2 regions of the Coprobacillus cateniformis genome follow, and region 1 is predicted to be linked to the other one. Evidence: a T-box and tRNA genes for the amino acid it is inferred to sense, from the RefSeq annotation. Region 1 holds a T-box; the other holds one or more tRNA genes.
The links. The T-box of region 1 lies ahead of pheS (phenylalanine--tRNA ligase subunit alpha). A T-box ahead of a tRNA ligase gene usually reads a tRNA of that ligase, here a tRNA-Phe.
Positions count from the first base shown of each region.

Region 2: it encodes a tRNA-Phe, which carries the amino acid that the T-box ahead of pheS (phenylalanine--tRNA ligase subunit alpha) is inferred to sense. The anticodon was not compared.

Region 1 covers NZ_WSNW01000001.1:2,934,274-2,937,685, reverse strand. Annotated here, with positions in the region: gene pheT (phenylalanine--tRNA ligase subunit beta) at 1-872, opposite strand, end outside; gene pheS (phenylalanine--tRNA ligase subunit alpha) at 877-1,911, opposite strand; T-box leader at 1,944-2,146, opposite strand; gene GQF29_RS14500 (zinc-ribbon domain-containing protein) at 2,231-2,998, opposite strand; gene GQF29_RS14495 (alanine/glycine:cation symporter family protein) at 3,112-3,412, opposite strand, start outside.
Region 2 covers NZ_WSNW01000001.1:3,153,609-3,157,020, reverse strand. Annotated here, with positions in the region: gene GQF29_RS15605 (BTAD domain-containing putative transcriptional regulator) at 1-714, opposite strand, end outside; tRNA gene GQF29_RS15600 (tRNA-Ile) at 1,336-1,412, opposite strand; tRNA gene GQF29_RS15595 (tRNA-Met) at 1,455-1,531, opposite strand; tRNA gene GQF29_RS15590 (tRNA-Phe) at 1,560-1,635, opposite strand; tRNA gene GQF29_RS15585 (tRNA-Asp) at 1,640-1,716, opposite strand; tRNA gene GQF29_RS15580 (tRNA-Met) at 1,721-1,797, opposite strand; tRNA gene GQF29_RS15575 (tRNA-Ser) at 1,823-1,915, opposite strand; tRNA gene GQF29_RS15570 (tRNA-Ala) at 1,929-2,004, opposite strand; tRNA gene GQF29_RS15565 (tRNA-Pro) at 2,011-2,087, opposite strand; tRNA gene GQF29_RS15560 (tRNA-Arg) at 2,111-2,187, opposite strand; tRNA gene GQF29_RS15555 (tRNA-Leu) at 2,278-2,366, opposite strand; tRNA gene GQF29_RS15550 (tRNA-Cys) at 2,373-2,447, opposite strand; gene GQF29_RS18440 (ABC transporter substrate-binding protein) at 2,584-3,412, opposite strand, start outside.

The DNA of each region.
Region 1 (3,412 bases):
ACTGCTTTTTGATGAAAACCAGTTTTAATAACAAAAGATTTCTCTTTCATCTTATCATAGTCATACATATGAATAGGTTGACCAGTTTCTAGCATGACATAGTTAGAAATATCAACAATATTATTAATAGGCTTAATTCCACTTGCTAATAAATGATTTTTTAACCACTGAGGTGATTCTTTTGTTTTCACACCTTTGATTAACTTAGCTCCAAAGAAAGGACACAAATCAGTTTCTACAATAACTCGAATGTCACTATCTAATTCATCATATTTTTTAACTTCAGGTAATTTCACTTTTCTGTTTAATACCGCAGCAACTTCATAAGCCAATGAAGTCATTGCCATACAATCACTACGATTAGGTGTCAATCCAATATCTAAAATATAATCTTTCAATCCTAAATAAGATAATGCCTCTTCACCTAATGGAGCCTCTTCATCTAAAACATGAATACCCGCTTTATCCTCTTCCTTTAAAAGACGTGCATCTAATCCAAGTTCAGCAATTGAACAAATCATACCATTAGATACTTCACCTCTAATTTTTCCTTCTTTAATTTTAAAACCTTCACCTAAATTACAGCCTGGTAATGCAACAATGACTTTTTGACCAGCAGACACATTAGGAGCACCACAAACAATTTGTGTGACAACGCCTGGTTTCACTTCTACTTGACATACATTCAAATGGTCACTATCAGGATGTGGCTGACATTCTTTAACATACCCTACAACCAATTGATCACCATGTGCTAATTCATGCATTCCTTCTACTTCTAATCCAATACGTGTAATCATTTCTGCAAGAGCAGCTGGATCTTGATCACTAATATCTACATATTCATTTAATAATTTTAAACTTGCTTCCATGCCCTTACCCCTTTCTTCCAAACTGATTTAAGAATCTTAAATCATTATTATAAAAATCTCGAATATTATCAATGTTATATTTTAACATTGCTACACGTTCTAATCCAATTCCAAATGCAAATCCCTGGTAAACTTCTGGATCAAAACCACACATTTCAAGAACTCTAGGATTCACCATCCCTGCTCCTAAAATTTCAATCCAGCCAGTATGTTTACACATCGGACACCCTTTTCCCTCACAGTTATGACAGCTAATATCAACTTCAACACTTGGCTCTGTAAATGGGAAATAAGAAGGTCTTAAACGAATTTTACGTTTTTCACCAAACATTTTTTTAGCAAAGACTTCTAAAGTTCCTTTTAAATCAGCCATAGTAATATTCTTATCAATAACCAATCCTTCACATTGCATAAATTGATGTGAATGTGTTGCATCATCATCATCTCTACGATATGTTTTTCCTGGACAAATAACTTTAATTGGTCCTTTTCCTTCGGCTGCAATCATTGCATGTGCCTGAACTGGTGAAGTATGTGTTCTCATTAATGTATTTTCATCTATATAGAAAGTATCCTGCATATCTCTTGCTGGATGTCCTTTTGGCAAATTCATTAACTCAAAGTTAAAATGATCACTTTCAACTTCAGGTCCTTCTGCAATCTGATATCCCATTCCTAAAAACAATTCTTCAATATCATTTTTAACAACTGATAAAGGATGCAAACTTCCTAATGGCAAAGCAGTACTAGGTAAAGTAATATCAATATTTTCACTTGCCAATTTTGCATTCATTTCTGCTTCTTCTAAAGCTACCTTTTTATTTTCAATAGCTTGTGTAATTTCTTGTTTTACCTTATTAGAAACTTGACCAAAAGTTGCTCTTTCTTCCTGATTCATATTTTTCATAGATTTCATAGCCGCTTGCATTGGTCCTTTTTTTCCTAAATAAAAGACTCTTAAATCATTTAAATCCTTTAATGATATACAATCATGAATTTTAGCAAGAGCTTCTTCTTTAATCTTTAATAACTCGTCCATATTGTCCTCCTTCAAAATAAAAAATCGTTCCAGCTAGGAACGATTATAATCGCGGTACCATCCTAATTCATAACAAATTCTGTTATGCACTTGATTCACAGTAACGTTGTGTTGACGGCGATGATTAGTCGCACTCCAAGGTGAATTCAATAAATACATTGTAAGAAAACTCTCAGCTTACGTTTTCCTCTCTGCTACAAATTCTCTATCTACTTATCCTCTTCATCGTGTTTACTTCCCATATTATAGCCAAAATTCTTTATAAAAACAAGTCTTTTTTCAGTTATCATAAATATCCTACAAAATACTAACAAACACATTACTTTGATATATGATTTAAATCAAATTTATCCACCTTATTATATAACTTCATAAAATCGGAATCTAAATCATTGACATTTTCATTATAACTCTTATATGAGCCTGACGGTGTCACTGCCGCCTCTAGAAACTCTTCATACATATCAAACATCTCTTTAAGAGTTTCATATTTATCTTCTAATCCTTCAGGTGGATTTTTCATTTTATCCATAATTTCTTGAGTTTCATCAATATGCAAACTTAAAGCAACTCTATCATTCATAACAGTTTGATCTTTTGTCATATTTGTAAGTGCTTCATTAAAATCAGAAACAAATTTACCATTTGGTTTTACATATTTATCCGTTTTTGTATCAGATGTCTCCCAGATAGCATTTGACCATACTTTCAAAGTCAAATTACATACTTTTTCAGCATTTGCTGCTCCGCCTAGCATTTTTATTTTTAAAACCCCAATATCATCAACATATTGATTATAATTCATGACATATTCTTCTCGTGCCTTATTATCCAAATAAGTCTTCATCCCAAATCCAATTCCAGCAATAGCTAATAATGCAATGAATCCAATAATAATTAATTTATTCTTATTCATTTGTTTTTTAACTTTGCTTGACTGATTTGTCACATCTTCTTTTACTTCGATATTCTTAGACTCAACCTGCTCTCCATCTCCCACTTGTTCCTTTTCATTTAAAGGTGCACCACAATACGGACAAAACGCTGTTTTCTCCTCTAATTCTTTCCCACATTTATTACAATTCATATTTATTTACCTTCTTTCCCTTACCTATTTTATTATAACATAATCATTCATATTATCAACTTACATTAAAAAACTCTATTTATAAAAAATAAAGTTCTTTAATCATTTTATTTTCACTTATCCCAGCATTCACTATTTGGAATCCCCAATTCTCCTGGGTGAAAAACAGGGTTCTTTCCTTGACGTTTTTGTTGTTGATAATCTTTTAAAGCACTGAATGCATAACGATGTAAATATAAAATAACAACAATATTCATTAATGCCATAAATCCCATTAAAACATCTGCTAAATCCCATATCATCGAAAAATCAGCTTGTGCCCCAAAGAAAATAACTGCAATCGTTACAAGTCTAAAAACAAACAATAAAGTTGGATTGTTTTTTATAAACTTCAAATTACCTTCAGCATAACAA
Region 2 (3,412 bases), 220 kb from region 1:
AAGACCAAAACCCAAGGCTTTATAAAAATTCTCATCAACCTTATTGTAATATTGCCGAACCTCATGATAATCTTTTGTACCTATAAGTCCATACATATAAAAATAATGTAGTTCCTCTACAAACGGTTCTAAAAGAATAGCACTATATGCAATTCTTTTTATATCCTGATACTTATGCTGCTGTAATAAACATTCACATCCCTTTGAAATCATTTCTATAAAAGCATTTCGATAATACTCCTGTTGTTGTATAATCCATAACAATTGGGAGGAAGTCGTATAAAGATGTCCTTGATAAATACTTAAAACTTGCTGCACATACTCTAATTCATTCTCTTTATAAGTTTGTCCCTCTATTTGAGAATAAAGATTATCAAAATGCATAAAATCACAATCATATGTATAATCCGGATTCATACGATATCCGTTTTTCGTCGTTATAATTAATTCCAGTTTATGCAATCCAGGAATTTTCTTCAATTCGTTTCGCAAACGAAAAACTGTAAATTTCATAGCACTATTAGGATTTTCACTTTCTGACCATAGTATATCCATTAGGAATTCTTTACTGACCTCTACTTGGTTTTGCAACAAAAGAATTTCCAGCAGGTTCACTAATTGTTTCCCAAAATACTGATTAACTACTATTTTTTCATTATAGCATTCAATGACAAAGCAACCAAACATCCTTATTTTTAATATAATATTATCCACTTTCTCACTCTTCTCTATAGAACACACGTTACCATGATAATACTTTTAACCAAGTGAATTACCTTAAAGATCCCTAGTCAATAAAAAAACATCTTATTATTTAGTATAATAAGTATTTTATAAGAAAGTCATTTATGTATTTCACTCTCTTTTAAATGCTTATCTGCTATACAATTCTTTATTATGTAAATTGTCAATTCTATCTTGTTGATCTCTTTTGTTTATCCATAACAAATTAATTCAAGATAAGCCAAACAAGATGTTAAAACTTTTGATGATATTAAAAATCATAAAGATAAAATCAATCACTTGTCACAGAGTAAACATAAATGATAATAACTCGTTTCTATGCATTAATTATATCACACTCACTTATACAGTACAATGAATATACAATTGCATTGAACATGACTTTTTGGTTTCTAATTACAGACATTTAATAATCAAAACAGATATACTTTCAATTAATATAATAATAATTCAAAGTATATCATTAATGAAGTTAAATATCTATGCACCATTAGAAACAATAATTTTTCTTTATACTTAAATACATTATCATTTCAAAACAAAAAAAGTATAATCAAGATTTTCCTATCGACTATACTTTCATATTTCTTATGGTGGACCCTGCAGGACTCGAACCTGCGACCAACCGGTTATGAGCCGGTAGCTCTAACCAACTGAGCTAAGGGTCCAAATAAAATAAAAAGTGGCATATTCACCACTTGTTAGCTTAATGGTAGCGGGGAAGGGATTCGAACCCCCGACCCACCGGGTATGAACCGATTGCTCTAGCCAACTGAGCTACCCCGCCATGTAGTGAATCGTTTGTAAAAAATAAATGGTGGTTCCGGCCGGAATCGAACCAGCGACACGAGGATTTTCAGTCCTCTGCTCTACCGACTGAGCTACGGAACCATAATGGCGGTCTGGACGGGACTCGAACCCGCGACCTCCGCCGTGACAGGGCGGCATTCTAACCAACTGAACTACCAGACCAAAATGGTTGCGGGAGAAGGATTTGAACCAACGACCTTCGGGTTATGAGCCCGACGAGCTACCAGACTGCTCCATCCCGCGATGTTATAAAACTTATTTTTTAAAATGGCGGAGGTTGAGGGATTCGAACCCCCGCGGGACTTTCATCCCCTGTCGGTTTTCAAGACCGATCCCTTCAGCCGGACTTGGGTAAACCTCCGCAATAATATTAATGGTGGAGCTTAGCGGGATCGAACCGCTGACCTCCTGCGTGCAAGGCAGGCGCTCTCCCAGCTGAGCTAAAGCCCCATTAAATGGTCGGGAAGACAGGATTTGAACCTGCGACCCCCTGGTCCCAAACCAGGTGCACTACCAAGCTGTGCTACTTCCCGAATCTTCAATTTTAATTCTCAAATGGCGCGCTAGGCAGGAATCGAACCCACAACCTCTTGATCCGTAGTCAAGCACTCTATCCAGTTGAGCTACTAGCGCATCTCTTTAACAGCGCCATTCAATAATAACATCTTTGCTGTTAATTTGCAACACTTTTTTTCATTTTTTTCAACATTTCTTTTTTAGAAATGGTGCCCAGGGCCGGAGTCGAACCGGCACGGATTTTAAGGTCCGCAGGATTTTAAGTCCTGTGCGTCTACCAATTTCGCCACCTGGGCAGATGATGGAGGTTCCAGCCGGACTCGAACCGACGATGACAGAGTTGCAGTCTGTAGCCTTACCAACTTGGCTATGGAACCATTTTCCTGTTGCTCAAATAGTATATAATATTTTGTATCTGATTGCAATACTTTTTTTACAAAAAAAGTATGTTTCTTTACCCCAATACAAAAAACAAAGTTCTGATGAGGTTTTTTCAACAGAACTTTTTTTAAATTATTGTGCTTTCACTTTTGTCCAATAGTTACTATACATTTCTTTAACATCTTGGCTTTGATATGCAAAAACTTCATCATTTTTATCCATGCGAATAGCATATGCGCTATTTCCTTCAAAATCGCTTTCTGAAGCTTCTTTTGCTGCATTGACATTAGATGTTAAATATCCTACTTCCAATGTGTTATTCAAAGCATTCTCATCACTTATCATATAATTAATAAACTCCATAGCCAATTGTGTTTCTTGACAATCTTTACTAACAACAAAACCATCAAACCAAATATTTGTACCTTCATTTGGCATATAAAAGCCCATATCCTGATTTTCAGCCATAACCGAAGCAGCATCACCAGAGTACATAACTGCCATTGCTTTTTCACTATTTTTCATAGCATCAATTGTTTCATCAGTTGCATATGTTGGATTCATCGTTTTTCTTTGATCAATTAACCAATTATACGCTTTTTCAATCTCATCTTTATTAGTTGTATTCATAGAATATCCTAATGCTTTTAAAGCAACCATGAACGAATCTCTTTCTGAATCATACATATAAATATTACCTTTATATTTTGTATTTCTTAAAACTTCCCAACCCGCACTTAAATCACTTTCAGAAACCTTTGTCTTATCATAAACAATTCCAACATTCCCATAAAAGTAAGGAACCCAATAATCATTATTTTTATCAAAATTTTGATTCAAAACCGAATTATCCAAACTATCCTTATTTGTCATTACATTCCAATCAATTTTTTGTAAAAGGTCTTCTTTAATTAATCTTTCAATCATATATTCAGATGGAACCATAACATCATATTTATCT